Regions from separate parts of the Priestia sp. VA7 genome, predicted to be linked through region 2. Evidence: riboswitches for the same ligand, from Rfam matches in the RefSeq annotation. Region 2 holds a riboswitch; each other region holds the start of a gene.
The links. Region 2 has a riboswitch for lysine ahead of AC0C45_RS17510 (amino acid permease). Riboswitches for the same ligand answer to the same signal wherever they lie in the genome.
Positions count from the first base shown of each region.

Region 1: another riboswitch for lysine. It lies ahead of lysA (diaminopimelate decarboxylase); the one in region 2 lies ahead of AC0C45_RS17510 (amino acid permease).
Region 3: another riboswitch for lysine. It lies ahead of AC0C45_RS00970 (aspartate kinase); the one in region 2 lies ahead of AC0C45_RS17510 (amino acid permease).
Region 4: another riboswitch for lysine. It lies ahead of dapA (4-hydroxy-tetrahydrodipicolinate synthase); the one in region 2 lies ahead of AC0C45_RS17510 (amino acid permease).

Region 1 is NZ_JBVQPN010000004.1:643,463-651,555, reverse strand. It holds gene AC0C45_RS21150 (PAS domain-containing sensor histidine kinase) at 1-1,482, opposite strand, end outside; gene AC0C45_RS21145 (YckD family protein) at 1,645-1,959, opposite strand; gene AC0C45_RS21140 (NAD(P)/FAD-dependent oxidoreductase) at 2,037-3,155, opposite strand; gene AC0C45_RS21135 (hypothetical protein) at 3,539-3,988, shown strand; lysine riboswitch at 4,055-4,237, shown strand; gene lysA (diaminopimelate decarboxylase) at 4,383-5,711, shown strand; gene AC0C45_RS21125 (dicarboxylate/amino acid:cation symporter) at 5,764-7,026, shown strand; gene AC0C45_RS21120 (hypothetical protein) at 7,165-7,299, shown strand; gene AC0C45_RS21115 (hypothetical protein) at 7,450-7,635, shown strand; gene AC0C45_RS21110 (LysR family transcriptional regulator) at 7,772-8,093, shown strand, end outside.
Region 2 is NZ_JBVQPN010000003.1:910,255-918,347, reverse strand. It holds gene AC0C45_RS17540 (TcaA NTF2-like domain-containing protein) at 1-260, opposite strand, end outside; gene eat (ethanolamine permease) at 401-1,750, opposite strand; gene eutC (ethanolamine ammonia-lyase subunit EutC) at 1,772-2,485, opposite strand; gene AC0C45_RS17525 (ethanolamine ammonia-lyase subunit EutB) at 2,500-3,870, opposite strand; gene AC0C45_RS17520 (ethanolamine ammonia-lyase reactivating factor EutA) at 3,897-5,315, opposite strand; gene thiT (energy-coupled thiamine transporter ThiT) at 5,472-6,080, opposite strand; TPP riboswitch at 6,113-6,213, opposite strand; lysine riboswitch at 6,388-6,572, shown strand; gene AC0C45_RS17510 (amino acid permease) at 6,675-8,093, shown strand, end outside.
Region 3 is NZ_JBVQPN010000001.1:176,530-184,622, forward strand. It holds gene AC0C45_RS00955 (electron transfer flavoprotein subunit alpha/FixB family protein) at 1-923, shown strand, start outside; gene trxA (thioredoxin) at 1,332-1,646, shown strand; gene uvrC (excinuclease ABC subunit UvrC) at 1,871-3,637, shown strand; lysine riboswitch at 3,703-3,880, shown strand; gene AC0C45_RS00970 (aspartate kinase) at 4,022-5,254, shown strand; gene AC0C45_RS00975 (YslB family protein) at 5,304-5,831, opposite strand; gene AC0C45_RS00980 (succinate dehydrogenase cytochrome b558 subunit) at 6,321-6,929, shown strand; gene sdhA (succinate dehydrogenase flavoprotein subunit) at 6,959-8,093, shown strand, end outside.
Region 4 is NZ_JBVQPN010000002.1:1,075,615-1,083,707, forward strand. It holds gene AC0C45_RS11950 (cupredoxin domain-containing protein) at 215-589, shown strand; gene AC0C45_RS11955 (hypothetical protein) at 842-1,033, shown strand; gene AC0C45_RS11960 (DUF3243 domain-containing protein) at 1,487-1,804, shown strand; gene AC0C45_RS11965 (hypothetical protein) at 2,053-2,223, opposite strand; gene AC0C45_RS11970 (H-type small acid-soluble spore protein) at 2,340-2,519, opposite strand; gene AC0C45_RS11975 (hypothetical protein) at 2,924-3,211, shown strand; lysine riboswitch at 3,508-3,686, shown strand; gene dapA (4-hydroxy-tetrahydrodipicolinate synthase) at 3,814-4,701, shown strand; gene AC0C45_RS11985 (DMT family transporter) at 4,963-5,808, opposite strand; gene AC0C45_RS11990 (CBS domain-containing protein) at 6,177-6,602, shown strand; gene AC0C45_RS11995 (LacI family DNA-binding transcriptional regulator) at 6,930-7,955, shown strand.

The sequences.
Region 1 (8,093 bases), on a different contig from region 2:
CCTTACGGTTCCTCCACTTGGCATAGATTCGACTGCATTTTTAAATATATTGCTAAACACCTGTTTCAACTGATTTTCTTCGCATAATACGAGAGGGAGATGAAAATCAATTTCTTTTTTTACGTGAATTTTCTCTGTAATCCCCTGCACCTCAGCTAGCTTTAACGTATTCTCTAAAATATCTTGGACATGTTTGTCTTTGTAGGTTTTCGCCTGCGGCTTTGCAAGACTCAAGAACTCATCGGTAATCAATTCAATTCTATCTAACTCATGATTTATCATTTCTACATAGTAAGGCTGACCGCTCGTTTCTTTTAATAACTGCATAAATCCTTTTACCGCCGTCAGAGGGTTTCGAATTTCGTGAGCAATACCAGCCGCTAACTGTCCGACTAAGGAAAGCTGAGCGGATTCACGCAGCAATTTTTCAGTTTTTTTACGCTCTGTGATATCACGAAACAAAACTTGAATGGCCTGCTTTTCCATATAGGGAATAGGAAAGGCAATGGTTTCGGCATCAATCGTATGACCGTCTTTATGAATAAACTTTTCTTCCTGCAAATCTACAGATTTATTTTCTGTTTTCATTCGATAAATTCGCTGTTTTACAACATCATAGTAATCAGGGTGAACAAACTGATAAACACAAGCTCCTAATACGTCCTGAGGATTCTTGTATCCTAGCGCTTTGGCTCCTGCAGGGTTAATGTAATCAATTTTCCCTTCACTATGCACGATAATCGCTTCTGGGGATAACTCAATCAAACTTCGGTAGCGTTCTTCGCTTTCTTTTAAAGCCGTTTCAGCCTGCTTGCGTGATGTTATATCTCGATAGACAAAAGCAATGCATAGCGGCCAATCATTCATGTTTTCAACGCGGAATAGTGTGACGCTTACATTAATTAAATGACCGTCTTTATGCTGTCTGACCGTCTCGAATTCCGTTTTCGATTCACCTGATTGAATAGTCTTATGAAGTTCGCACACTGGCTCCTTTAAAAACGAAGGTATAATCGGAAGAGGCTTTTGATGAATTTCTTCAAACGTCCAGCCAAATGTATTCTCAAACGCAGGGTTCACTTGAAGCGTTTTACCCTCTAAGTCAACGACAGCAACAGCATCTGCGTTATGATAAATAAAAGGCTGAATCTGTTCTTTTTTCTCCTGATAACTAATTATATTCACGCAATGTCCCATAATTTCAGGCTTTTCTGTGTAAGATAAAGGGGTTAAGTTTACTACATAGCGTTTATCATTTATTTGAAGCTCGTACATAAGCTTTTTCTTTTTGTTTAGTGCTTCGAAAAAATGCTCATACGAGACCCATTCTTCTAGGGGTATTTTTTGCTCAGAAACGCTTTCTCCTTGATACATACTGTAAACAAGATGGTCGCCTTTTTGTTTGTAAGCAAATATGATTCCTAGATCCTCAGCTGAATGATTTTCTGCATGTAATCGGACTATTTTTTTATTTTCGTTCATCGTTCATATTTACCTACCCCTCACTAGCATCTTTCCTACTCGTTCTCATTCTCTTAATTTTACATGAGGTGTTTAAAATTTACTAGATAAAGAAGCGAATATTTTCCATTCATTCACATAAAAAAAGCGCCTATAAAGGCGCTTTTTTTATGTGAATAGGAATTACTTTGAATGATGTATTTTATGACAGTGACGCTTTGGCACAAAACCATTTTGCTCCATATGCTGATAGCGATTTTCCATATGTGAAGAAATGTTTTGACTCTCGGTTTTGCTTAGCACGCCGTACTCCACATATTTTGAAAGTATTTCTTTCTTTTTTGCTAGCATTTCTTTGTACAGCACGGACAGTTCCTGCTTTTGCTGAGACGTTAGCTGTACGTCTTTTGTTTTTGGCTGAGGATTGTTTTCCGCTAATACAGGTGTCGCGCTCATAAATAAAAAAGCTGCTGCTGCACTTATCATAATCTTTCGCAAACAATCTACTTCCTTTCATCATATAGTAGTTATAGTTTGCGAACTTCTATTTGTTTTCATTCATTCATTCTGTTTGCTTAAGACTCGATAGCTCCTCTTACATCATAGTCGCTAAGATCAATTTCCATTTCCATTTCAAGTGCTAATTTAGCAAGCTCTGAACCAAGATAAGGGCCCGACGTTAAGCCTGAAGCCCCAAGACCATTTGCTACTAGTATTCCTTCATAAGCCGGAAGAGCTCCAATGACTGGCAAGAAGCCTGGAGTAAATGGTCGAAATCCTACCCTTGTTTCTAAGACTGTGCTTTCTGTTAAGCCGGGAGCAATGGATAAGGCCTTTGAAAAAATTTCATGAAGCCCCCCAGCCGTTACTCTCAAGTCATAACCCGTGTCGTTTTCATGTGTTGCTCCAATGACAATTTGACCTTGTTCAAATGAAAGAATATATTGGTCGCTTGGAGGCATCACAACGGGCCAGTCTTTGGTATCTAAATCTGGAAGATGCAAGTGGACAATTTGCGCTTTTTGAAAGCTTGCTAAAAATTTTACTCCAAGAGGCTCTAGTAATTGATTTGCCCACGCTCCTGCCGTTACGATTGTTGTACTTGCTAGAAGGGTTTGTCCATTTACGGAAACGCCCGTTACTTGATTATTTTCATAAAGTAGTTCTGCGTTTCCTTCTATTATTTTTGCACCGTTTTTCTTCGCTGCATTCACAAGTGCGTTTCGAAGAGCTCTTCCGTTAACGCGAGCGGCTCCGCTAATATGAACTGAACTGTATTCTTCCGAAAGAACCGGAAACAAAGCCTGTGTTTCTTTAGCGGATAAACGTGTAATCTCGCCTATTTCAGGAGCTTCTTCCCGACGCATGTATGCTCTTTCTTCCATTTTTTTAAGCTTTTGCTCATCAGTATGTAAGCTAATTGCTCCAACTCGCTTATATCCCGTATCCGTTTCTCCATCTTCTTCTAATTGCTGAATTAATGTTTGATAGTACTTAGCGCCGCCTTTTGCTAAGCGGTACCATGCTTTATTTCGACGCTGCGAAAGCCATGGACAAACAATTCCTGCTGCTGCATCAGTAGCTTGACCAGCATCTTTGCGATCTATCAATGTCACATCTGCTTCTGCTTTTGCTAAATGATATGCTGTAGAAGCTCCAAGTATCCCAGCTCCAACTACGATGTATGTTTTCATACCAAAACACCCTTTTCTTTCTTCTAGTATTCTCATGCTATATGTACGCAACTTTAGCATAGCAAAAAAAGAAGTCACATACTAGGTGAAGCTATTTTGAGCTTATTTTTACGTCCTTCTGCCTTTAACATATAGCTCCTTTCATCTCGTAAACAAAAGTGTTAAAAGTTCCTTTACGGAGATTATAGCAGGGTGAAGAAGGCCATAAATAGTGGTAGTACGTCTTTAACGCTGTTTCTTACGGCTTTTCTATTATAGTTTCTGAATAAAAGCGGAGAGAATAAAATTTCTATAATATGTAAATAAAAAGAAATAACCATTATTTTAAGAAGAGCGCATGCAATCTTCATTTGTATTAGTTTTCATCATCCTTGGTTTACTATTTGGCAAGTGGCGAAGGTATCAAGAATACTATCGTCACGGGGAATTTGCTTTATGAAGTGCTGCTGTTTCATCACCGCGTATGGGTATTTCACCCTGTTGGTATTGATCACCTTTTTCTACCCGATCACCTAATGGTTTCCCTTGGAATAACCTTAATTATTTATCCGTTTGTTATACCGGTTTTTTTAGGAAGGCTGCCGCTGCATGTAAGCGGTAGCCTGTGGTGGATTCTTTTGTGGGGGCTTTTATTTACTGTGATTGAGTTCATTGCTTATGTTAATCACAGTATCACTCATCATTATGGATGGTCGCTGCTGTGTTCTTTTCTCTTCAATATTGTCACGTTCTCACTTTTAATCATTCATCAGAAGACAGCACTGGCTGCTTGGATTCTATCTGGAAGCTTCATAGCTTTCTTATTTATTTTTTTTGATATTCCTATGCCTTAACTTTTCATTGACTAGACGGAGGAAAAGGAAATATAATAGGAATTACATTTAAATATAATTTTCCTCTCTGAGAATAGAGGTGCATGAAATCAAGAGTCACTTATTGGAGACTAATGGAGTCTGTGAAGATAAGTAAAAGGGATTTCGTGCCGAAGTATATAAACATCCATTGTGTTCATATACTGGTTCAGTATTGAATAAATGCTGAGCTGTCACAAACCATTTGGTTTGTGGAGAGCTATTGAAGAGATGTTGATGCCTAGAATGTAATAATACTTTATTATTATGAAACCAAGACGCGTGAACATCACTTCACGGGTCTTTTTTGTGTTTTTCTACTGACCATCAAAGTTCAAAGTTATAGTTGAATGATTTAAATGGAGGGATACGAATTATGTACTTACATGGAACGAGTAAAATTAACAGCAACAATCATTTAGAAATTGGGCAGTGCGATACGGTCGAACTGAAAAAACAATACGGCACTCCTCTATACATCTACGATCAAGAATTAATTGAAACGAAATGCAAGGCCTTCCATTCAGCCTTTCGAAGAAGCGGATTTTCATATCAAATCGCCTATGCAGGGAAAGCATTTCTTTGTATGGAAATGGCTAGCCTTTTAACGAAGCTTGATATGTCACTAGATGTGGTCTCAGGAGGCGAATTATTTACAGCGCTTGAAGCTGGATATCCAGCTGAACGCATTCATTTTCACGGAAATAATAAAACGATTGAAGAAATGGAAATGGCTCTTGATGCAAATATTGGCTGTTTTGTTGTTGATAACTTTACCGAACTTGAAGTTTTGCATGCCTTAGCAGCTGAGCGCAAACAGAAAGCATCTATTCTTCTGCGTGTTACTCCAGGGATTGAAGCCCATACACATGAATATATTATGACCGGACAGGAAGATTCCAAGTTTGGATTTGGTCTTTCCAATGACCAAGCCATGAAAGCGGTAAGTTCTGCGTTAGAAAAGCCTTACTACGATCTTTTAGGCATTCATTGTCATATTGGTTCGCAAATTTTTGAAGTAGATGGTTTTTCTCGCGCCATTGATATTTTAACTGATTTCTTATTCAGCATTCGTGATAAAATGGAATTTGAAGTAAAAGTTTTAAACGTAGGTGGTGGTTTTGGTATTCGTTATACCGAAAGCGACTCTCCTCTTCCAGTTGAGTATTATGTAGATGCACTGACAGAAAAGCTAAGCCGCACGTTAACTGAACAGAATTATACCCTTCCAGAAGTCTGGATTGAGCCTGGAAGAAGCATCGTAGGAGAAGCAGGTACAACGCTTTATACAATTGGATCAACGAAGGAGATTCCAGGTGTACGAAAATACGTAGGAGTTGACGGCGGTATGACCGATAATATCCGTCCTGCTCTTTACGATGCAAAACATGAAGCTGTCTTGGCTAATAGAGTGACGGATAAAAAAGATGAAACAGTATCAATTGCGGGTAAATGCTGTGAATCAGGAGATATGCTTATTTGGGATATTGATTTACCGCGCGTTAATCAAGGAGATTTATTAGCAGTGTCCTCTACAGGTGCCTACAACTATTCAATGGCTAGCAATTACAACCGTATTCCGCGCCCTGCTGTTGTATTTGTAAAAAATGGAGAAGCTCGTCTTGCTGTAGAGCGAGAAACATACGAAGATTTGGTGCGTAAAGATGTAAAGCCAGTCGTTACTACGTATGCAATGAGCAAATAATAGCTGTTCTTGCGTAGTAAAGAAGCTATTGTTGTTTGGAGGAAATCTAACTATGGTTTTAAGTGTATTTAAAACGTACAGATCATCGCTTATTCTGCTTCTCGCTATTTTAATTGGCGGGATAGCAGGATATGCTATTGGACCCGATGTGGCAGTCGTGAAGCCTTTTGGTGATTTGTTTCTCAATTTGATGTTCATGATTATCGTTCCCCTTGTCTTTTTTAGTGTGGCTTCGGCGATTGCAAACATGAACGAAATGAAACGTCTTGGTAAAATTATGCTAGGAATTGCCGTTGTGTTTGTCGCCACTGCTGCTGTTTCAGCCGTTTTAGGCTTTTTAGGCGCATCACTTTACAATCCGCTACATAATGTAGATACTTCTGCCATTAAAGAATTGATGGGTGACAGTGAAAATACAGCTGAAAAAATGACGCTTTTAAATCAGCTTGTTAGCACATTTACTGTACCTGATTTTGTTCAGTTATTTTCGAAAGAGCATATTTTACAATTAATTGTCTTTGCCGTTATTTTCGGTATTGCTACCACAATGGCCGGTGAAAAAGGACAACCTATGGCAAAATTTCTGACTTCGGGTCAAGAAGTATCGATGAAGGTTGTTAAAGTTGTGATGTACTATGCTCCAATTGGTTTAGGATGCTATTTTGCTACTGTAGTAGGAGAACTTGGACCAAAGATCTTACAAGGGTACGCTAGAGCATTTATTCTTTATTTATTAATTGCAATCGTTTACTATTTCGGTTTCTTTACGCTCTACGCATGGATTGCTGGCGGTAAAGCAGGAATTAAGCTGTTTTGGAAAAATGCAGCTGCTCCTTCTATCACCGCTATTGCTACGTGTTCTTCTGCTGCATCTATTCCAGTCAATTTAGATGCAACAAAGAAAATGGGTGTGCCGCTGGATATTGCTGAAACAGTGATTCCACTAGGAGCAAACACGCATAAAGATGGTTCTGTTATCGGTGGTATTCTAAAGATTGTTTTCTTATTCAGTTTGTTTGGCAAAGATATGACGTCTGCTACGAGTATTTTGAGCATTTTAGGCGTAGCCTTTTTAGTTGGAGCCGTAATGGGAGCAATCCCTGGAGGCGGTATGATTGGCGAAATGTTAATCATTACAATTTACGGATTTTCGCCAGAAGTTCTGCCCATTATTGCGGTCATTTCCACAATTATTGACGCCCCTGCTACGCTTTTAAACAGTACGGGAAATACAGTAACAGCGATGCTTGTTACAAGGTTTACAGAAGGAAAAGACTGGATTAACAAAATTATCACCACCGATAAAGTCGCCTAGTAAAAAAGCAAAGGGAACAGTCTTAGTGACTCTCCCTTTGCTTTTTTCGTGTGCAGTAATATCGATAGCGGTGTATAAAGTCTGTAAATACGCACATTCTATAGGTATGTTTCATAACCGGACTGGAGGTGTCGTCTAATGAGTAACGCTGCAGGAGGTTCAAAGAAAAATCAACCGAATGATGCGAATCACGTAAGCGCAGAAACAAAAGCTCATCAAAAACGTCTTACTGAGCAAAACAAACAAGAGCATCAAGCTGAAGAACGAAAATAAAATGACGTTAAAGAGCGCAGCGCCTGCGTTCTTTAACGTCATTTTATTTTTAGAGAGAACTTCATAACCCCGCTCGTTATGGGGCTATCGCACAACCTCCTTTCGAACTTTTACATATTCTATTAATAGGTTTGTAAAAGGAGGAATGATATGATGTTTTCTTGGCTAGAGATTACAGCCGCAGCCTTTGGACTTTCAGTTATTTTAATAAGTTTTGCATTTTTGCCCGAACGCACATACAAAAGTCTTTATATTCCTCATCAGCTAGTAGCAAAATCTATTTTTCTCTATAAAAAGATTATTCGTTTTATAAATCAATTTCGACAGAAACTTTAGTTCATTTCCTTTCCCTGTTTTTATTCATTGGATATATCCTCCCCCTTTTTAATCAGCGCATTTACAGTAAATAATTTAGTGGTTAAAATAAAGAGTAAAGAAAAAGGATAAGCAGTTTGCAGAAATGGAGTTTCACATGGAAATCAGAGACTTAGAATACTTTATAGAGGTAGCGAATCATAAAAATTTTACAAAGGCAGCGCTGCAAGTTCATTTGTCACAAACGGCTTTAAGTAAAGCCGTCAAAAAAGTAGAAAATGAACTAGGATTTGAGCTTCTTGATCGTTCAACAAGAGAATTAAAGCTAACCGATGCAGGAGAAGTCGTGTATCATCAGGCAACTAAAGCTCTGTCGGTGTTAAAAGACATGCCTCACTTGTTGGGAGATTTAATGAACTTGCAAACAGGGCAAATCAAGATGGGAGTCCCTCCGCTCATCGGGACCTTGTTTTTCCCGA
Region 2 (8,093 bases):
GAGTTTTGATCCACTGCTTTTCCAAACGCTGAAAAGTAATCAGTCATCCAGGCTGTAATAAATTTCCCGCTCATTGCTTCTTTATTTAAATCAATCGATTGAATGCTTTCTACCTGTGTTTTTGGTTCGTTTAGTACTTTTTTTGCATCTTTTTCTACTATCATTGTATTTCCGTCTTTTAATGTTTCTTCTTGCTGACAGGCTGATAACAGAATAGATGAAACAACCGTGATAATGATTGTATTACGTTTGTTCATCATAATTGCCCCTTCTTTATCTAATATAAATGTATGTATATTCTTCCAACAAACAGACCTAGTATATCATTCTACAAAAAAACGCTCAACCCTTTAATTTCACAAGAAAAACGGCTTGCCTTTACAGCGAGCCGTTTTTCTTCCTATTTAATGGATGCTTCTTGACATAAATTGGCTGCTTCTTTTTTGAGCTGTCTAGAGCCATAAAAGACATAGTAAATAATTGAAAGAAGGAAAATTCCAAGAATCACGTACATTAAAGGTAGAGAAACACCAAACAGCATTAAATTTGTTGTAAGAACACTGTATTTTATAATGCTGTATAAGCACAGAATCCCTAATACTAAGGCAACGCTTGGCACTACCGGGTAATTTACTTTAAAAGGACGAGACAGGTTAGGTTCTTTTTTGCGTAAAATAAAAAGAGAAACTAAACTGATGCAGTACATCATCATTGCTCCGAATACAGACAAGATAATAAGAGCATTGGCAAACGTGGCAGATCCAGCACAAATCACACCGATTGCTCCTGGAATCAACAAACCGCCGACAGGAACTCCTTTTTTATTCGTTTTGGCAAGAAATTTAGGAAAGTAACCATCTCGTGCAAGCGCGTAGGTTTGTCTTGAAAACCCCATGATGATTCCATTTAAACTAGCAATTAATCCGAATAATCCAATAATAGCAACAACCGTTGAAATGCCGTTTCCGTATACAGAAGACAGCGCCTGTGGAAGTGGATAATCAGCTAGCTTCCCGCTTCCTCCGCCAAGTCCTGCTGTTACAAATAGTGTAAACAACGTTGCGGTTGCTAGAGTAATAATCGCTCCAATAAATCCTTTAGGAATGTTTTTCTTAGGATTTTCCACTTCTTCCGCTGCCATTGCTCCTCCTTCTATTGCCAGATAAAACCAAACAGCGAATGGAATAGCTGCTAGTACCCCTGTTGGCCCGTTAATAAATGAATAATCATTAAAAATGTTCGATGTTTGTACATGAGGCAAACCAGCTACATAAAAAATAGATAAACCAATTAGTGCAACAATGGTAGCTGTAAGCTCAATCACCGCTACTTCTTTTACCCCGATTAAATTTAATAAAACAAAGAAAATAAAGGCACCTACCGTTGCATATACAGGGTTAACTGCTGGGATAAGAAAATGCAGGTATGCTCCTGTTGACACTGCAATAGCAGGAGGAGCAAAAATAAATTCAAGCAAGCAGGCAATTCCTGCGATATATCCCCCAAAAGGTCCAAGTGCTCTTCTTGCATAAGCTGAAGGTCCACCAGCTTGCGGGATAGATGTTGAAAGCTCTGCATAACTGAACATAAACGTTGTGTAAAACAAAGTTACAATTAAGGTTGCAATTGCAAGCCCAATAATCCCGCCTTGTTCAAACCCGTAATTCCACCCAAAGTATTGTCCTGAAATAACCATGCCCACTGAAATAGCCCATAAATGAATAGGTTTTAATTGTTTTTGTAACGCCATACGTTCTCCTCCTTTTGATGTTTAGACAATAAGATGTACACCGCTTGTTTGCTGCTTAATCATTTTGTCAATCATGGTACCGATATGTGCGGCTGCCTCAATAGGAGGCGTCCCTCTTTTATGAATATTAGAAATGACCATACGATCAGACTCTTTTTTGCCTTTACTAGGTTCATAGCACATGTAAGCACTCATTGATTCAGCACTGACCAGTCCAGGTCGCTCTCCAATCAATAGCACAAGTGCTTTTGGCTTTATGATCTCGCCAATTTCATCCATACACGCAACCCGTCCCCCTTTTACAAAAAATGAAGTCCCGATATGAAGTCCATATGATTGCAGGGAGTCAATTAAAGCTGGATACACGTCGCTTATGTTTTCTTCGATTGCCTTGGCACTCAGTCCATCTGAGACTACTACTTGTACATCAGGCTGCCGCACGCAGTTTTTAAAAATTTCTTTCTTAGCGTTATCTGCTAATAACCTTCCTTGATCCGGCCGTTTTAAATAATGTTCTTTTGACTCCACGCGTGTATTCACAGAGAAAAGGTTAAACTCGGATAAAATATCTTCTGCAACTACTCCATATACAGAGTCTACGGCTGCAGCATGATCCGTGCGAAAAGATAAAACGTCTTTTGTTAGCGGCCTTGTTCCTGTACGGCCGACACCTATGCGGGCAGGGGTAAATTGTTTAAGTGTTTCAAGCGGATCGCGATTTGACTTTGGTATCATAGTAAGCACCTTCCTTAAATCAAATTCATAAAAATAGTTGGGTCTCCGGCTCTAGATGTAAAGCGCCCGTTGTCCATAATACGCTGATCTTCAAGCCACTTTTGAAATAACGGCGTTGGGGTACGCCCTAACACATTACGTACCGTTGCAATGTCATGATAACTAAGAGACTGGTAGTTTAGCATGCAGTCATCAGCCATGGGCACTCCTATGACAAAGTTCACTCCAGCTGTTCCCAGAAGCATACTTAAATTATCCATATCATTTTGATCAGCATCCATATGGTTGGTGTAACATACGTCTACTCCCATAGGCAGGCCGTGCATTTTACCCATGAAATGATCTTCTAACCCAGCTCGTAGAACTTGTTTGCTGTTATATAAATATTCAGGTCCAATAAATCCAACAACCGTATTAACTAAGAAAGGTTTATAGTGACGGGCTAAGCCGTAGCATCTAGCTTCAAGCGTTACTTGATCAATATTATAGTGAGCTTCCGCTGACAGTTCAGAACCTTGTCCTGTTTCAAAATACCAGCGGTTTGGACCGTTTGCCGTTCCTTTTTCATGAATTAGCGCTGTCGCTTCATCAAGCATAGACAGTGAAATGCCAAATGAATCATTACCGGCTTCTGTGCCTGCTAAACTTTGAAAAATCAAGTCAGCAGATGCTCCTTTTTCAATTGCTCTCATCTGACTCGTCACATGTGATAACACACAGTTTTGAGTAGGGATTGCCCATTCATTGATTATATTTTTTGTTTCATTTAAAAGTGCGTAAATATTATCTGTTGTATCAATAACAGGGTTAATTCCGATAACCGCATCTCCAATTCCATAGCTTAACGCTTCGTATAAAGATGCTCTCATTCCCTTTAAGTTATCTGAAGGATGATTAGGCTGAGCTCTAGAAGCCAATACTCCTTTTTGGCCGATAGTCGTTTGACAAGTAGTTTGCACTTCTATCTTGGCAGCTCCTTGAATTAAATCTAAATTGGACATAATTTTAGTAGCTGCCGCAATCATTTCGCTGCTTAATCCTTTGCTAAGTCCAAGAAGGTCTTCTCCGCTATGCTGATCGGATAAAATGTATTCTCTTAAATCCCCTACTGTCCAATTTTTGATCATATCGTAAACAGATGAATCAATCTGACTTTCAATTAATGCCGAGACGTTGTCTTCATCTGCGCTGAGCAGCGGGTAGTTTCTGATATCAGCAAGTGTGATATCAGCTAGGACTTGCTTTGCTGCCATTCGTTCTTTCATTGACTCAGCGCTAACTCCTGCTAACTGATCTCCAGAACGCTCTTCGTTTGCTTTGGCCATGATTTCTTTTAAGCTATAAAATGAAAATGTTTCTCCTAATAATCGTGTAGTTTTAAACATCGTTTCCTCCTTGTATATTTAGTAGATTACGATGAAAAAGCGAGCGTTTTAACGGAAACGGAGATCGCTTCTCCAGCTACTGGTAACCCTAGATCGATGTAATCTCCGTGCGTAAAATCAATTTGATCTAAACAAATAATTTCTAATTCTTTCCTCTGTTTAGCTAGTGCTTGTCCTAAAGCTTTTGCAATATCTTGTTCGCATAGCACAACGAGGCACTTAGCTCCCTTAAAACAAGCAATAAATTCAGTGCTTATTACTTTTGCTAATTCTTGAAGCATCTTATAGCTGCAGTAAGGAAAATGAGATAAAGCAATAGCAGCGGGAGGATCTTCTGCACTGAAAATAGTTGAAGCCTGCATACATGACGCTCGAGCTCTTTCTTGAAACAGCTGCTGATTCCACGTCTCTTCTTGCTGAACGGGTATCTCTATAATCGGAATATTTTTCAGCGGCAGCCGCTTCGACCCAATATATACGGTTGATCCGCTAACCTCTGTATTTTGCATACCAGCACCAATTACAGTAGCGCGCGTTGTCTCAGCGGCTTGAGATACTTGGATGGATTGAAAATGATATGCTAGAAGCGGACCAACGTCTCCGTGTATGGCCACTTCTTTCACTGTTTTTGGCTTTTGCTTCTCCATCATTGCTCCTACTCCTCCTGAAACCATGATCGTTTCGGGGTGTATAGAAGATCTTGTATGAGGAGAAACGAGAAGCGTGGAATTTTGATTCAGCGCTTTTACATAATTCACGGTTTCTTCAGCTAGTAATTGACAGATAGACGAGAGCTTTTCAAATGTTGCTTTTTCACCTTCTCGCAGTATTAAAGAATTATTTTTCAAAAATTCAGTTAAATGAGACGAAACGTAGGTAACAAGACCGTCTTCATTTAGTCGAATTAATCTCCCGCCTACATGCAGTGTAAATGTTTCTATCACTTTTCCATTTTGACATAAAGCGATGTTAGCAGTGCCTCCTCCTACATCAATATTGGCAATTACTGCATTTGTTTCAGCAGAACGGTCTATTGCTCCTGATCCTTTTGCTGCTAATATTCCCTCTAAGTCAGCGCCGGCTGTTGCAACAACAAAATCCCCAGCATGTTCGGCTAGATAGTGAACGATACTTTCTGCATTTTGCTTTCTGGCCGTTTCTCCTGTGATGATCACAGCACCTGCCTCCACTTGATCTAATGAGATTCCTGCGTTCTTATACTCTTGTTCTAGTAGTACCGTTAATCTCTGAACATCGATTTCAACATCGTTTAGCATAGGGGTGGTATAGATAGAACTTGCATACGTTACGCGACGATCAATAATTTGACAGCCTGGCAGCGTAAACTGATTTTGTTGATTTGCTATTAACAGCTTGCTTACAATCAGCTTTGTTGTGCTTGTTCCGATATCTAAACCTATGCTCGTGATCCATTTCTGTAGCATGCTATCAATCCCTTATCTCGTTTGAATATGGTGATTATCATAAAACAGTTTTTTGAATATTTCACTAACTATGTTATCAAACCTGACACACTTTTGTGTAAACAAAGGTGACAAATGACAAAAAAGACTAAATCTTGGTAGATTTAGTCTTTTAGCTTATGATGAGTGTGATTTAGTTACAATCATTCTTGATGCGGATGGAATTAATAGTGAAAGAATGACTAAGCAGGCTATTAGTGATCCTACCATTGAAATCCCGTTCATTGAAAAAGAATACCATAGAGCGGACATGCCCTTTGGCGCATATGATCCCCAGAAAATAATACCCGCAATAAAGTGCCAGAAATACCGTGCGAAGCTGCCGATAATAAGGGATAAAACAATCAAAACAAAAGCTTTTGATCTGTTATTGTTAGCTAAATTTGTTTTAATAGATTGCGAAAAAATACCTCCAAAACCTATAAAAGCAAAAGCCACAATATATTCAATAAACGTTTGCAGCGCTGTTAAAATATAAGCCGTTCCTGTTGCCAATTGCAAAAGCCCCCATAATAGACCAGATAAAGCTCCGCCTTTTACTCCCCAGCGAAAGCACATAATAAAAATAGGCACCATGGAGAACGAAATACTTACAGCCGTTGCAATTTTAATTGAAGGCAAAAGATCAAGTAGAAGTGCCAATGCTGCAAAAATAGCTATTTCAATTTTAGCCTGTAAAGGTAATGCTTTATTCACGTTTCTCACTCCTGTTTTTGAATCATTCATATCAAACGGTTTACACAGGAGTAAGCAAATATAAGCTACTATTCCCACATTCCTACGCTAGCGTTAACTAACAGGTTCTAAGGGTCTGAACAATTTGTTCACTCTCAGCACGGCGGCTCCCCCTGTGGTACGTTTGGATATTTATGTAGTATAAAGACAACATTCATTATACCATATGTAACAAAATAGATTCGAGAGATTTCAAAGATGTTTCTATTTTCTGAATCTATTTTTTATAATGACAATCGTTTTAGTATTTGTTATACTTCTTTTATGTCAATTGAATATAAAAAACCCTCATCCTAATCGATGAGGTAGAGGTCGCAGTTTTTAATAGTAAAGTAACGGAAATGCAGAGAACATTGAGGATGTTGCTTGAAAGGAAAAATTGCCGAAGTTTAGATCACTTCTCGGTTGATTTAAGCTGGGGCTGTCTCCGAACAGGAACAGAACTGTCACATCATGCGAGTGATGTGAAGAGCTATCTTCACGGAAGGTTGACGCGGTTTTCAGATTTAAAAGCCCGCACATATACTGCGGGCTTTTTTTATGTTATCCCGTCTCTTTCCGTACATTCGAAAGGAGTATTTATCTATGCAAGAGCAACAAGAATTAAAACGTGGGTTGAAATCTCGCCACTTAACGATGATTTCATTAGGAGGAGCCATCGGAACCGGCTTATTCCTAGCAAGTGGTGGAGCAATTCACACAGCAGGACCTGGGGGAGCGCTTTTAGCTTACGCTATCATTGGCGTCATGGTTTACTTTTTGATGACCAGCCTAGCGGAGCTCGCAGCTTATATGCCTGAAGCTGGTTCGTTTAGTACGTATGCGTCTCGTTTTGTAGATCCATCCTTTGGTTTCGCTCTCGGATGGAACTATTGGTACAACTGGGCTATTACAATTGCAGCTGAATTATCCGCTGGAGCCCTTATTATGAAATTTTGGTTCCCAAACTCTTCTTCTATTTTATGGAGTGCCCTGTTTTTATTAATTATGTTTGGGCTTAACTACCTTTCTGTAAAAGGATTTGGTGAATCTGAATTTTGGTTTTCGTTAATTAAAGTAGTAACGGTTATCATCTTTTTAGTTATTGGCATTATGATGATTTTTGGTATCTTTAACAATGAAGCACCAGGGTTTAAAAACTTCACGCTTGGTGATGGACCCATTCACGGTGGATTCTTTACTGTCTTAGGTATTTTTATGGCTGCTGGTTTTTCATTTCAAGGAACAGAGTTGCTTGGAGTCGCAGCTGGAGAAAGTGAAGATCCGGAAAAAACGGTTCCTCGCGCAGTTAAACAAGTCTTCTGGCGCATCTTGTTATTTTATATTTTAGCTATTTTTGTTATTGGGATGCTTATTCCATACACAGCCGATTCATTAGCAAGTGATGATGTGCGAGTAAGTCCATTTACTTTAATATTCGAACGAGCAGGTCTGGCGTTTGCAGCATCAGCTATCAATGCCGTTATTTTAACAGCCGTTTTATCTGCTGGTAACTCAGGTATGTATGCTTCTACGCGTATGCTGTGGAACTTAGCGAAAGATGGAAAAGCACCAAGGTTCTTAGCAAAAGTAAATAAACGAGGCGTTCCGGTGAATGCTTTAATTGCAACGGCACTTGTCGGTACACTTGCATTTGGTGCTTCATTTTTTGGAGACGGTGCGGTATACACGTGGTTACTTAACGCTTCTGGTATGTCTGGTTTTATTGCTTGGTTAGGAATTGCCATCAGCCACTATCGTTTTAGAAGAGCATTTGTTGCCCAAGGTCATGATTTGAGTGAACTTCCATATCATGCAAAACTTTTCCCTTTTGGTCCTATCTTTGCCTTTATTTTATGTGCTGTTGTTATTTTAGGTCAAAACTATTCGGCGTTTATGGGTGATTCGATTGACTGGTACGGTGTACTTGTTTCTTATATCGGACTTCCTTTATTCTTAATTGTTTGGTTAGGATACAAATGGACGAAAAAGTCAAAACTTATTCCGTTAAAAGAATGCCAAGTA
Region 3 (8,093 bases), on a different contig from region 2:
CGTTTGAAGCGATTTCCGCAGCGTCTACTGTAGCTGACGGTGGGGAAATTGTTGCAGCTTTAGTAGGAAAGGACGTAAAAGCTTTAAGTGAAGAGCTTATTGCGTACGGAGCGAATAAAGTTGTTGTGACGGAGCATGAAGATTTAGCTGCTTACACATCGGATGGTTATGCTCAGGCGTTATTAGCCATCATTGAAAGTGAACAGCCTGAAGCTATCGTATTTGGCCATACGGCTCTTGGCAAAGATCTAGCGCCAAAACTGGCAGCTCGCTTAGACAAAGGACTTATCTCAGATGTGACAGATGTAGAAGTTGGAGGGGATCAAGTAGTCTTCACCCGCCCAATTTATTCTGGTAAAGCATTTGAAAAGAAAATCATGACCGATGCTTTTACGTTTGTCACGATTCGTCCAAATAATATTTCACCGCTTGCAAAAGATGAGGGACGTACAGGCCATGTAGAGGATTTAAATGTTGAAATCAAAAACCTGCGTACAGTTGTAAAAGAAGTTGTACGGAAAGCAACGCAAGGGGTTGATTTATCCGAAGCAAAAGTCGTGATTGCAGGTGGTCGAGGTGTAAAAAGCACGGAAGGTTTTGGACCTCTCCAAGAACTAGCGGACGTGTTAAATGGAGCTGTTGGGGCGTCTCGCGGAGCGTGCGATGCAGATTACTGCGACTATTCTCTTCAGATCGGTCAGACGGGCAAAGTAGTCACACCAGATTTATACATTGCCTGCGGAATCTCGGGAGCCATTCAGCATTTGGCCGGCATGTCAAATTCAAAAATTATTGTTGCCATTAACAAAGATCCCGAGGCAAATATTTTTAAAGTAGCTGATTACGGAATCGTTGGAGATTTATTTGAAGTGGTGCCTCTGTTAACGGAAGAATTTAAAAAGCTGAAAGTGCAGTCTGCGTAAATAGTAAAAGAGGCTAGGACAAACGTATTTTTGTTGAAGGAAGATCCGAACGATTAATCGTTCGGATTTTTTCATGGACGTAGTTGCTTTTAGCTGGTGATTGGAGGGCAAGGCGAAGACTCCCGCGGAAAGCGAAGTCTTGCACGGAAATCAACAGCGGTGGAACAAGTGATTTGTACGAGCTTATTTATCCAATCTGTTCGCTTTTAGATTCGGTTGATTTAGTTAGGTCTCAATCTCTTTTATTACGTGGAAAGCGAAATTTTCTACGCATATTTTTAGGCAAATTGTACAAACTAGATCGGAGAATAAACAGTATAAATGTAAGCAAAAAGTTAGCAAACCTTATTTGAAGGTGATATACTGTGAGTAGAATTTGGATATTGCATATATTTAGGAGGAATTAAAATGGCTATTGCACATGCTACAGATAAAAACTTTACAGATGAAATTAAATCAGGCCTAGTGCTTGTTGACTTTTGGGCACCATGGTGCGGACCTTGTAAAATGATTGCTCCAGTTCTTGAAGAAATCGATGGCGAACTTAACGATAAAGTTAAAATCGTGAAAGTAGACGTTGATGAAAACCAAGAAACGGCTGGAAAATTTGGTGTTATGAGTATCCCAACTTTAGTATTATTTAAAGATGGAGAGAAAGTTGACCAAGTAGTTGGTTTCCAACCAAAAGAAGCATTAACAGAATTAATTAATAAACACGCGTAAGTCAAAACCTAGCTCAGGCTAGGTTTTTTCTTTTTCTCCACTTTTTCTCTTTTGGGAATACTTTTATTTAGCGAATATGCGTTCGTTTGTTTTATACTAGATGTAAGGAACACCGCCATAAATCCGGCTTATGTGCATGTATTGTAAGGCAGGAAAGAATGTAGGTTACGCTTCATAAGCGAATGTATAGATGGACAGAGTAAGAGAAGAGGAAGGAGAAAAATATGAACGATTATTTAAAAGAAAAGCTGGCTATTTTACCGGATCAGCCCGGCTGTTACTTAATGAAAGATAAATATGGAACGGTCATTTACGTAGGAAAAGCAAAAGTATTAAAAAATCGAGTGCGCTCCTACTTTACCGGATCTCATGACGGAAAGACGCTTCGACTTGTAAACGACATTGTCGATTTTGAATATATCGTCACATCTTCTAATTTAGAAGCGCTTATTTTAGAAATGAATTTAATTAAAAAGCATGATCCAAAATACAATATCATGCTTAAAGATGATAAGGGTTATCCCTTTATTAAGATTACAGCTGAAAAACAGCCCCGACTTGTTATTACAAGAAAAATAAAAAAAGATAAAGGGAAATACTTCGGTCCTTATCCTAACGTTCAAGCTGCAAATGAAACAAAGCGGCTTCTTGATCGCATTTATCCATTAAGAAAGTGCTCTACCATGCCAGACAGGCCTTGTTTGTATTACCATATCGGGCAATGCCTAGCTCCTTGCATAAAAGAAGTAAAAGAAGAGCAAAACAAACAAATTATTGAAAATATCACGCGGTTTTTAAATGGTGGATATGAGCATGTCAAAACAGAGTTAACTGAAAAAATGTTAAAAGCTTCAGAAGAACTTGACTTTGAACGGGCTAAAGAATATCGAGATCAAATTGCTCATATCGAAGCGACAATGGAAAAGCAAAAAGTAACGTTTAATGATTTTGTTAATCGAGATGTGTTTGGCTATTCTTATGATAAAGGCTGGATGTGTGTTCAAGTTTTCTTTATTCGCCAAGGGAAGTTAATTGAGCGAGAAGTTTCTATGTTTCCTTTTTATAAAGAGCCAGAAGAAGATTTCTTAACTTTTATCGGTCAGTTTTATGCCAAAAATATTAAGCCAAAAGAAGTGATGGTTCCAGCAACGATTGATGCAGAGTTGGCTGAGAAATTAGTGGAAGTAGAGGTTCAGCATCCAAAGCGAGGCAAAAAGAAAGAATTAGTAGAACTTGCGTGTAAAAATGCAAAAATTGCGCTCAGTGAAAAATTCTATTTAATTGAACGAGATGAAGAGCGCACGGTTGGCGCAGTTGAACGGTTAGGAGAAGAGCTTGGAATTGCCGTTCCTTATCGGATCGAAGCATTTGATAATTCAAATATTCAAGGGACAGATCCCGTTTCTGCGATGATTGTTTTTGTTGATGGGAAACCGGAAAAGAAAGAATATCGCAAATATAAAATTAAGACGGTAAAGGGACCAGATGATTACAGTTCCATGAGAGAAGTCGTTCGCAGACGGTATTCCAGAGCGTTAAAAGAGGGTCTTCCGCTTCCAGATTTAATTGTTGTAGATGGAGGCAAAGGGCATTTAGCTGCAGTACAGGACGTTCTCGAAAATGAATTGGGACTTTTAGTGCCTACAGCAGGTCTTGTCAAAGATGATAAGCACAGAACCTCCAACCTGATGATTGGTGAGCCTCCTCAAATCATACCGCTTGAACGCAATAGTCAAGAATTTTATTTGCTTCAGCGAATTCAAGATGAAGTTCACCGCTTTGCGATTACCTTCCACCGTCAAGTGCGCTCTAAGTCTGCTTTTCAGTCTGTTCTGGACGATATTCCGGGAGTGGGCGAAAAGCGTAAAAAAGCTTTGTTAAAGTATTTTGGTTCCGTGAAAAAATTGAAAGAAGCAACGGTTGATGATATTCGAAATTCAGGTGTTCCTCAAAACATCGCTGAAAAAATTTATGAAACATTGCAAAAATAGTCTTGAAATAATAGAAAATATTTGATAAGCTATTAACTAATTTCATACGACACTTCATCAAATGAAGTGAAGATAGAGGTGCAAATTTAATCAGTACGTATCAGGAAGGGTATGAGCTCTTATGAATGATGCGGAAAGGGAAATTTGCCGAAGTGAACATTACCTCATAGTAATGATTGCTGGTTCTGCGTTGAATAAACGTAGGATTGTCAAGATGTAGATTCTTGGAGAGCTATCTCACGGCAGTGGACGGTTATATTTTATAATTTTCGTTCGTTAAGCAATGAGAGCTCATCTCATTGCTTTTTTTATTGTCTGAGTAAAAAAATTTAGCTTCTCATCATCCTGCATATGCAAATTTATTGAAAAGGAATGAACAAAATTATGGCATTAATCGTTCAAAAATTTGGTGGAACATCTGTTGGTTCTGTTGAACGTATCCAAAATGTAGCAAACCGTGTTATTCAAGAAGCAGAGCGCGGTAACCAAGTAGTAGTTGTTGTATCGGCAATGGGCAAAACTACAGATGCACTGGTGAAATTAGCAAGTGATATTACGGACAGTCCAAGCAAACGCGAAATGGATATGCTTCTTACAACTGGAGAACAAGTAACGATTTCCCTGTTAACAATGGCCCTTCAATATAAAGGGTATGAAGCAACTTCGCTAACAGGTTGGCAAGCTGGTATCCAGACGGAAGCAGTTCACAGCAATGCACGAATCCAGCACATTGACACGACTCGTATTCAAAGCCAATTAGATAGAGGCCGAATCGTAGTAGTAGCTGGATTCCAAGGCTGTTCAGAAGATGGAAGCATTACAACATTAGGTCGAGGCGGCTCTGACACGACGGCAGTAGCTCTTGCCGCAGCATTAAAAGCTGCAAAATGTGATATTTATACAGACGTAACAGGAGTGTTTACGACAGATCCGCGCTATGTAGAAGATGCTCGTAAGCTTCACTCTATTTCATATGACGAAATGTTAGAATTAGCTAATTTGGGAGCAGGGGTGCTGCATCCGCGCGCTGTTGAGTTTGCAAAAAATTATCAGGTACCGCTAGAAGTGCGTTCAAGCTTAGAAAACGAGAATGGAACGATTGTTGAGGAGGAAGTTTCAATGGAACAAAACTTGGTCGTAAGAGGAATTGCGTTTGAAGATAATATTTCACGAGTAACAATTGAAGGGTTAAACAACGAGTTGCAAACTCTTTCTACTATTTTTACAGCATTAGCAAAAGAACAGTTAAATGTGGACATTATTATTCAAAACGTAACCGCTAATAATCGTCTCTCTATCTCATTTTCTATTAAAACCGTAGACGTAGACGCCGCTCTTGCCGTCTTAAAAGAGTATAAATCTACTTTAGGATATACGCGTATTGAACATGAAAGCGGTCTGGCTAAAGTATCAATTGTTGGCTCTGGCATGATTTCTAATCCAGGCGTTGCAGCGGAAATGTTTGAAGTGCTGGCAGGAGAGAAAATTGAAGTGAAGATGGTCAGCACGTCTGAAATTAAAGTATCTACAGTTGTACCGCATGCTGATATGGTAAAAGCTGTTGAGACGCTTCACATAGCATTTGAATTAGAAGAGCAGCAAGCAGTGCAAGTATAAAGAAGAGAAAAAAGACGTGGTATCTCCACGTCTTTTATATACGTATTTCCTACTTTTTATAACGCTCCGCGCGTGTTTCGGTAGGTAAGATATCTTTTCGGTCCCACTGCACGGAAATCAGCACTTTTCCGTTCTTTTCTTTATGTGTTAAGTAGGCTTCTGTTAGGCAGTTGTTTTGACGCTGAATCTGTTCAGCCACAAATCCTGACTCAAGATGAAACGAACAAGTTTCCTGCTGAAATCTTTTGCTGACCACATCACCTGATAACTCAAGTTCTAGTGAATATTTATCTTTTTTTGCAAGTGTCAGTGTTCCCCAGGAAGCTGCTTTAAAAAAAGCGACGATTTCATCCATTGTATTTAACGGGTATTTCCGCGCAAGGTGTTTTCCTGCCCAGTATGAAATGGCATTCGTCTCGTCTCCAAGAAGCTCTGGAATTAACACATCACGCAAAAGGCTGTATCCGAAATATGAAACGTGATCAAGAGTTCCCTCTGTTTCAGCTGTGACATTAGGTTCTGATGTTTCCATCGTCTCTTCAAGTTCTTGCTGTGATTCTGTTTGTAAATTGCTCATGGTTTCCCCTCTTTCTTTACTACTATTATATACAAATCTAAAAAACCTCTCACGCATTTTTTTAATAAAATGTAAGAGGATCTTTATTATGGTAAAAAGAGTTAGATGTAAAGATAAAAAATCCATAATATACCTTTTAAAAGGGTACTTTTACCTGTGTAAATGTTTTGTGAACTTGTTTACAATAAAAGTGTAAAGTAAACGCTTACTTATTTGTGGCAAGCAATATTATAATAGAAAGAAAAAACCTGTAACATCAATACAGTAAGCGTTAACAAATATAAAATTTTATAAATTTATATTTTATAGAAGATTTAAACATCTTGCCTTGACGCTCTTAATCGATGGGAGTAAAATTAACCTGTCACATACTTTATTAGGAAATGCAAAGGTTTTCATTTCCTGTATTCACGATTAATCTATTTGTCTAGTGGGAGTAAGAAAGTTCTTCACAAACTATGTTCATTTAACTAAGGGGGGTCTACGCAGATGGCGGCAAACAGAGAGTTTCAATATCGGAGAATCCATTCATTACTTGGGGTAATACCAATCGGGATTTTCTTAACACAGCATTTAGTTGTGAATCATTTCGCGACAAAGGGAGAAGAATCATTTAATCAAGCAGCTCACTTCATGGAGAGCTTACCTTTCCGCTATGCTCTAGAAATTTTCATTATTTTCTTACCAATCGTTTTTCACGCAATATACGGTCTTTACATCGCATTCACTGCTAAAACAAACGTTAACAACTACGGTTTTTTCCGTAACTGGATGTTTATCCTTCAGCGTGTTTCAGGTGTAATCACACTTATCTTCATCACATGGCACGTATGGGAAACCAGAATACAAGCTGCGCTTGGAAAAGAAGTAGATTTTCAAATGATGGAACGAATTTTAAGCAACCCGGCAATGCTTGCATTCTACATAGTTGGTGTTGTATCTACGATCTTCCACTTTGCAAACGGTCTATGGTCATTTGGAGTTAGCTGGGGGTTAACTGTAACACCACGTTCTCAAAGAATTTCAACTTATGTGACATTAGCAATCTTCTTAGCACTTACATTTGTAGGTGTTCGTACATTATTCGCATTTGCATAAAATTAAGGTTTTGAAGGAGTGGGGTTCCGATGAGTAACGGAAAAATCATCGTAGTCGGTGGCGGTTTAGCTGGCTTGATGGCAACAATAAAAATTGCTGAGTCTGGCAAGCAAGTAGATTTATTTTCACTAGTTCCGGTAAAAAGATCTCACTCAGTTTGCGCGCAAGGTGGAATCAACGGAGCCGTAAACACGAAAGGTGAAGGGGATTCACCATGGGAACACTTTGATGACACAGTGTACGGCGGAGACTTTTTAGCCAACCAGCCACCTGTAAAAGCAATGTGTGAAGCAGCTCCTGGTATTATCCACCTACTTGACCGCATGGGTGTTATGTTTAACCGTACTCCTGAGGGTTTGTTAGACTTCAGACGATTTGGCGGGACGCAGCATCACCGTACGGCTTTTGCTGGAGCAACAACGGGTCAACAATTATTGTACGCATTAGATGAGCAGGTTCGTCGCTATGAAGTTGCCGGACTTGTGACAAAGTACGAAGGATGGGAATTCTTAGGTGCTGTTCTTGACGATGAGCGCAGCTGCCGCGGAATTTCTGCACAGAATTTAAAATCAATGGAAATTAAAACGTTCCCAGCTGACGCGGTTATTATGGCTACAGGTGGACCTGGAATTGTTTTTGGAAAATCGACGAACTCAGTTATTAATACAGGTTCAGCGGCATCTATCGTGTATCAGCAAGGTGCATACTATTCAAACGGAGAGTTTATTCAAATTCATCCAACTGCTATCCCAGGAGATGATAAGCTTCGTCTTATGAGTGAATCTGCTCGTGGAGAAGGCGGACGCGTTTGGACATATAAAGACGGTAAACCTTGGTATTTCTTAGAGGAAAAATATCCTGCATACGGTAACTTAGTACCTCGTGATATTGCAACTCGTGAAATTTTTGACGTCTGCGTAGCGCAGAAGTTAGGAATCAACGGAGAGAACATGGTTTATCTGGACCTTTCACATAAAGATCCAAAAGAGCTAGACATTAAACTTGGAGGTATCATCGAAATCTATGAAAAATTCATGGGCGATGATCCGCGCAAGGTACCAATGAAAATTTTCCCAGCCGTACACTATTCAATGGGCGGTTTATGGGTGGATTACGATCAAATGACAAATATTCCTGGCTTATTCGCAGCTGGTGAGTGTGATT
Region 4 (8,093 bases), on a different contig from region 2:
CTAACTTGACACTCCTTTTTAATGGTTTCTTTTATAAGAATATGATTGTAACTGTTCTATTAGTATCAATACTATTTTATAAAGTTAGGCAATTTAATGGAATTTGTGCTTTCTATAAATAGAAATAAAGGAAAAACAATGATTAATTTAAAAAAATAGTGATATTATTTTATGAATTGGAAAAGAATATGGCTTATAAAAGGAGTGAATGCAAATGTCTGTGAGAAACTGGTTAATGGGATTAGTCGTTTTGTTTACGATGGTTATCAGTGTGATGACTTCAGGATTACTCGGTGTTTTGGCTGAATCCGACGCGGTAAGACAGAAAACCATGGAGGTTCAGTTGAACGATGATTTCTTTAATCCAGAAACCATCACTATCCCGAGTGGAAAAACGACAACATTGATATTAAAAAATGAAGGTCAGAAAGAGCATACCTTCACAGTAGAAAAGCTCGGAATTGACGCTGAAGTCCAGCCTGGAAAAGAAAAAACCATTACCGTAAAACCACAAAATCCTGGTACATATGAACTGATATGTAGGTATCATTTTAATAGTGGAATGGTGGGGAAAGTAATAGTCAAATAACAAGCAGGGCCAATCGGTCTCTGCTTTTTGAATTGAATATAACATACTTTCTTAATTAACATAATAGATTTTAAAGGTATAAATAAATCGTTCACAATTTCAAAAAAGTAATAAATATTTATTTCAAATATATACTAAATGAAGAAAAAGCACAGGAAAGTATAGAATAAAAACAGCATTTATATCCAGGTTATTAAAAAATGTATCCTTAATGAGCAATGAGCATTGTTTAATTAAAAGGAGGAATTTTATATGGTCGATAATCAATCAAATAATTTAGAACAGGTATCAGAGAACAATACAGATGAAACCAAATTAGGTGATCTTGAGAAAGAGTTTGTAACAAAGCCTGCTAAGTCGTCTTCTGATCCTTATCCGCATAAATATTATACTGGAGACATTTCTATGGTTTCTAATGCTGTGCCACGAAACGATAAAGAATAAAAGTTTCTTATATATTAATATATAAGAGAAACTTTAGACCATTTAAGCTTAAGCTCTGTATTTTTTCAGAACCAAAATACATCTCATAAAAAACAGTTATGTTTCATTTGTTATTTTAAATTCGAAGTAATCGCTTTCATTTTTTGCTTTCTCGAAATCATTTGATAGGTTATAATAAATATCTACAGAAATATTAAATGATATGTAAGTAACAAGCAATTACACCCTTAATATTTAAAAAAAGAAAAACTCCCTTAACGTACTAGGGGAGTTTTTCTTTTTTTATATCCAATATATTCCATTTAAACTCATCAAAAAAGAAGTGTTCACTATTTTGAAGCCCGTTAAACTATTCTACTTAATATATGAGTAGGCTACGAAATGTTTATATACCTGTAAATGGGGGATTTACCATATAAGAACATTGATACTTAATTGGAAGGAGAATGAAAAATGAACAATAATACTGAAACTGTTGAAAATAAAGTAGAGGATAAACTAAATGAAATGAGTCAAGAGAAGAAAGACAACATCCTTTCTAGTTTTAACGAATTTAAAAGTTACTTAGGAGATAAAGTCACAAAAGGTGAGAAACTAGGGTTAAATGATAATCAATTAGCTCTAGCAGCTAAAAAAATAGCTGACTATCTCGCAGCACATGAAGAACCACAAAATGAAGAGCAATACTTGTTACATGAGTTATGGAAAGTTGGAAACGAGGAAGAACAACATCATCTTGCTCATATGCTTGTTAAATTAGTCAAAGAATAATCTAAATCAATTATAGATTGCTTTTTGCCATTATTTATTAGGGGGTCAAGCGTATTCAATCAACGTAGCAAAGAGCCACTTGCGTAAAACAAGTGGCTCTTTATAATGGTTAGGTGTCAGGTAATATCGTTGCAAAAGTAAGAATAAGCCGAAATCGAAATATGTTATCTGAAAACTCTTCTATTGTCAACTTAATAAAAATGCATAACTACAGAAAAGAAATAAGGGTCGGTTATTTTCTTCTCTTTTTATTCATTTTCTTTAGAATCTTCTTGATAATGCTCATTTAAGTATGGGTTCTCTGTCGTAGCAAAATTAACAGATTGAAGGCTAGTTTCAGGATCCATTCCATAATAGCCTTTTAGTTCCGCATTTTCTAGCTCGCCACTTCTAAGTTTTGGTTCTTTTTTCTCTTTCATGCTGCACCTCTTTTTTCTTATAAATAAAGCTTACAGAAATATGGTATCAGTTATTGGGTTCTATTTGGAGATGGAAGAAAAGAATGTAAAAAACTACATTCTTTCTTTCCGACTTTTTATTTTTCTTCTAAATCAAGGACTGGAACCATACGGGCTTCATCATGTGTTCCTCTCGCATGAACGGTAGCCATACTTGATGTTTCATCTACACTTTTAATCCAAATAGGAACTCCGTGGTAATGAACATCAATTTCCTTGGGGGAAGAAAGAATTTGTTTAGCTCGATTTATTTCCATGTTATCACCTCATTTTTTAGTATGTCCTTGTGATGCATCAATTAAAAGATAAAGCTATATTTCCTCACCAATAACTTGACTACATTCTATAACTCACTTCGTCAAAAATTAATCTATCCTTTAACCTTACAAAAATCGAACATCAATGGGTTTGCTTAACCTCATTTTATTCTTTAATTCGAACACGTATAAATACGAAAAATGAGCACATACTGTACCTAATCAGATTCCTCCTTTTGCTGACGAATCGTTTCTCCTTTAATATGTTAAGTTTACAAAAAACATCTGTCTTCACAGGTGTTTTTTATTTTGAGAAAATATATTATTTGTATACAAACTAAGTTTTATTTTACTTCTAGTAGGGGAATAAAATAGTAAATTAAATCGGAGAGGATGAGGGATTTATGATAGAGATGGAGGTAAAGAACCTTCAAAGGTCAGAAACTAAATTTAGAAAGGCTGAGTCAGAATACTTAAATAAGGCAATCGAAGAATATTTCGTTCGTCGTACATACCATAATGCACCAGTAGTTGATGCACTTCGATATGTACTAACGATTGATAATAAAAGGGAACGTTTAGAAAGTGCCGTTGAACTTTTTGGAGATAATATCAAAGAAGTAAATAACCAAGATATTATAAACTATTTAAACCAATGTAGATGTTATAAGGAAATAAGAGATACAGTCTAAATTTGATGCTATCTTATGAAAAAATTTATAGTTCATAAATAACCAAAAGAGGATTGGAGATATGAACTATAAACAAAAGGATTATTATATTAGCGCAAAAGAAAATGAATATTATAAAGTACTAAATGTAGTCGATTGGATTTGAGTCAATAATCCGGAGGCATTCTCTCAAAAATAAGGGTAAGGACTTAATTACATGGTGTCCATAAAATTATACTTAAATGATTCTTGCGTGAAAGGAAATTTACTGTTATATTAAATTCAATTAAATATTTTCTTATTTCAATATTTTTTGAAGTGAGGATAGAGGTGCAAAGATCATAAGTATACAATTTGAGGAGAATGAGATCCAATGACAATTGTGGAAAGGGGTATTTGCCGAAGCTGAAAGAATCTCATGTTCTTGAAGCTGGTTCTGCTGTTGAATAAATACAGAACTGTCATATGGGAAACTGTATGGAGGGCTATCTTACGCACGGAAACTATTTTTGATAAATATTGTTTCTACTGCAGCAACGAATCCCTCGTTGCTGCTTTTTTGCGTTTCTTATGAATGGCTCTGACCCCTCTAATTTTAAAAATTTTATAAAGGGTGTGTAGTTATGAATTTTGGCCAAGTATTAACAGCAATGGTTACCCCGTTTGATCAGAATGGCGAAATTGACTTTAACGCGACGAAAACGTTGGTTGAGCATTTAATTACAAATGGCACAGACGGCTTAGTTGTAGCTGGTACAACTGGAGAGTCTCCAACATTAACCACAGAAGAAAAAATTGAATTATTCAAATGTGTTGTAGAAGCTGCTGCTGGAAGAGTCCACGTCATCGCTGGAACTGGCTCAAACAACACGCAAGCTTCGATGAGCTTAACGAAACTTGCAGAGGAAACAGGAGTCGATGGTATTATGCTCGTTGCTCCATACTATAATAAGCCGTCTCAAGAAGGCTTGTACCAGCATTTTAAAACGATTGCCGAATCAACCTCTCTACCAGTTATGCTTTATAATATCCCAGGGCGAAGCATAGTTAACATTTCTGTTGAAACAGTTGTTCGTCTATCAGAGATCCCTAATGTTGTGTCAATTAAGGAAGCAAGTGGCAACTTGGATGCCATGGCAGAGATTATTAGCAAAACACCTAGCGACTTTACACTATACAGCGGCGATGATGGGTTAACAATACCAGTATTAGCAATTGGCGGGGCAGGAGTTATTTCAGTTGCTTCCCACATCATTGGCAATGATATGCAAGAAATGATTAATGCCTTCAAAAATGGCGATGTCCAAAAAGCTGCTGCTACACATCGCAATCTGCTTCCAATTATGAGAGCATTATTTATTGCGCCAAGTCCTTCACCAGTAAAAGCTGCATTAAATCTAAATGGAATACAAGTTGGCGGTGTTCGTTTGCCAATGGTTCCTTTAAGTAATAAAGAGCAAAGTGCACTAGAAAAAGTTCTGCAAGCTAGCGGCATTAACGCTACCTGTTGAAATAAATAAAAACAGGTTAGGAGAGAGAGCATAGCTAAAACGACCGATTCAATCGATACATTAAGGCAAGATTGGTACCCAAAGCTCAAGATGGATGAATCATCATTTAGCTAACTTCTAAAAATAGAAAAACTCCCTTAACGCATTGGGGGAGTTTTTCTGTTTTTTTATGTATGTATACTATATACATCTTCAGTTGCCATCCAGAGGGAGACCCATTTCACTATATGTTCATTCTTCTGTCGGTATTGGTGCAAGAACTTATATCTTAGTCAACACGATTCCGCATAGAGTAAGAATAATTCCTATTAATTGATATTTTTTAAGTCTCTCTTTAAAGATAATTAAGCTCCCAATTAAAACAACAATACAATTTAAACTAATGATTGGATAAACCACACTGGATGGACCTTCCTTTAGGGCGAATAAATAACAGCTGTAACCAATCGTACTTAATATACCAACTAGTATACCTATCTTTATTTCAATTTTATATGCAGTTAATTTTTTAAATTCTTTCCGAGCTAATAAACTTAAATAGACAGCTCCTCCGCCATACATTGAAACAAGCATTTCACCCATACTAAAGTGCTGATACGTGCTGAATTTCATAATAACACCAACTGTGCCGATAGATAGAAGAGCTAAACAGCAGCTCAAAATCCATAATTTATACTCTATGTGTGCCGTTTTGTTTGGTTGATACTGAATAATACAAGCTGCCAATATAATAATGACGATACCAATCCAATTTGTTAAAGGAATGGATTGAGGAAATAATAAGGATGTAGCTATAACAACAATGACTGTATTCATCGCAATAATGGTAGATGTAATACTCGCAGGTCCTTTCTCAAAGGCTTTCGACATTTGGATATTGCCATTGGCATTTAAGATACCGATTAGTGCCCCCGTTAAAATAGGTAAAATGTGAAATTCAAAACTTCCTTTAATAAGAATAAATAATAAGAGGATAAAAAAAGAAATCCAATAAAAGAAAAGTTGAATACACACTTTAGATAAATGTTGAAGAGCACCCCATTTAAATAAAGTATTGTTTACTCCGAAGCATACAGCTGTCCCTAAAGCAGATATAAACCATAACATAGTGTGTAATTCCTTTCTAGTAGTTTTTATACTACTAAATTATACAATTTATATAATAGTTTTAATATTTCAATTTAATGAAAAATAGCTTCGAATAACTCTTTTGTAAAAGTATAAAGATGAGAAGAAGAAAAGTATAAATTTATTACGAACCAAAGGGTTGTGCTCTTTTATTAAAACCTCGTTTCCTATCATTCTTACACCTTTTTACTGTCCAATAAAATGCGATGAATTTTTCAAATCCATTCACCATTTTCTTCTCATTAAAACCTAAAGCTTTGTATCCTAAAACTCAAATGGACGTTTTAGAAGATGAGGTGCGGGAATCAAGTGAAGTAAGACAATGATTAAATAAAGGAGGAGTTGCTATGAATATAACAGAAGTGATGACTTCTAATATTGAGACAGGTAACCTTAAAAGTTCATGTGGTGAGATAGCTAATATGATGAAGAATGTAGATGTAGGAGTTATTCCAATTTGTGAAGATGATAAGCTAATAGGCTTAATAACGGATCGTGATTTAGTTGTCAAGGGATTAGCTAATAATTTTAATGCGAACACACAAATATCTGAAATGATCAATACTGATGTCATTACCGGTACAAAATACATGTCTGTAGAGCAGGCTTCATATCTCATGTCTCAGCATCAAATACGCAGACTTCCTATTGTAGAAAACGGAAAACTCATTGGAATGGTTTCTTTGGGAGATTTAGCGGTAAGTAATACTTCAAATAAAGAAACAGGAAAAGTTCTTGAGAATATTTCAGCTCCTGCTGAATTTAATAAATAAACAAGCAACAGATTTTATTTATAAATAGTTTCTTTTTTAGTTTTTAAAATAAGTATGAAGAAGGAGTGGACATGACTCCTGTCAATAGAAAGTAATAAACGAGCCTTTTTTGTACTTCATGCTATAGGTAAGGGTAAGCCAATGAAAATTAGCTTGCCCTTAATTTATACATGACAAAGATTAATTGTAAATTTACCCCTTCTAGTCTCGTTGCTATGTTTGCAGTGAAAAAGCTATTTTAAATTGGAAATAATACTATTAAATTGCAATCGCTCTCAGCTTATTATAGATTAAAGATATCGAAACGTTTCGCCTGGAGGTTTTTAAATGGCTACAATGAAGGATATATCTAAAAAAGCTAATGTTTCCCTTTCTACCGTGTCAGCTGTAATTAATCAATCAGCATATGTCAGTCCGGCACTTACCAATAGAGTGATGCAGGCAATTAAAGAATTAAATTATAAACCAAATGCAGTAGCACGAAGCTTGAAAAAAAAGAGAACTAACACGGTTGGTGTCATAGTTTCAAATCTTTCAAATCCCTTTTATCCCCCATTGATCGAAGGTATAGAAGATGTATCGTTTAATAATAATTTCAATGTAATCCTGTGTAATGTATCAAATGGACATAAAAAGATTTTGACTTATTTAGAACTAATGCTGGAAAAGCAGGTTGACGGTCTCTTATTAGCTAATATTGCTAATTCGGAGGATCTAAATGAAGTTGAAAAATCAGGATTAAAATATGTTTTAATCAATAGAAAACCCTCATTTTATGATAAAAATTTTGTCGGAGTTAATAATCCACTCTCTTCTGAGCTAGCAGTTAATCATTTAGTAAGACAAGGCTATAAAAGAATCGCTTTTTTGGGAGGTGATTTGGGAATCAATACTGCGAGAGAAAGAAAAGCAGGATTTATGAGTTGCATGACTCTAAATGGATTGGATATTGATCCAATGCTTATCTTTGATGGAGAATATTCCTTAGAATCAGGATATACCAATGTAAAAAAGATGATTGAGCAAGTGGAAGTATTACCAGAGGCCATTTGTACTGCAAGTGACATAATAGCTTTCGGAGTGATAAAGGGGCTAAGAGATTCTGGTATTCGTGTTCCAGAGGACATTTCAGTTATTGGAAATGATAACAATTCCTTTTCTGAAAATTTCCTTGTTCCTTTGTCCAGTATTGACCATTCTACATATGATATGGGTAAAATATCCATGGAGTTTCTATTGGAAATGATCAAAGAAAAAGATGAAACTCGGGCTAGACAAATCATACTTACCCCATCTTTAGTAGTTCGCGAAAGCTGTGGATATAAAAAAAATAAGATTGATAAACTTTATTAAATCAACTTTAGGGTAACAATATAAGAAAGTTAAAGGGGTTAAATTAATTTAATGTCATTGATACTAAGAAGTAAAAACACAGGCATCATTGAAAAGCTAAAAATTGTTTTTCAAAAACGTATTCACATATTTGATGGA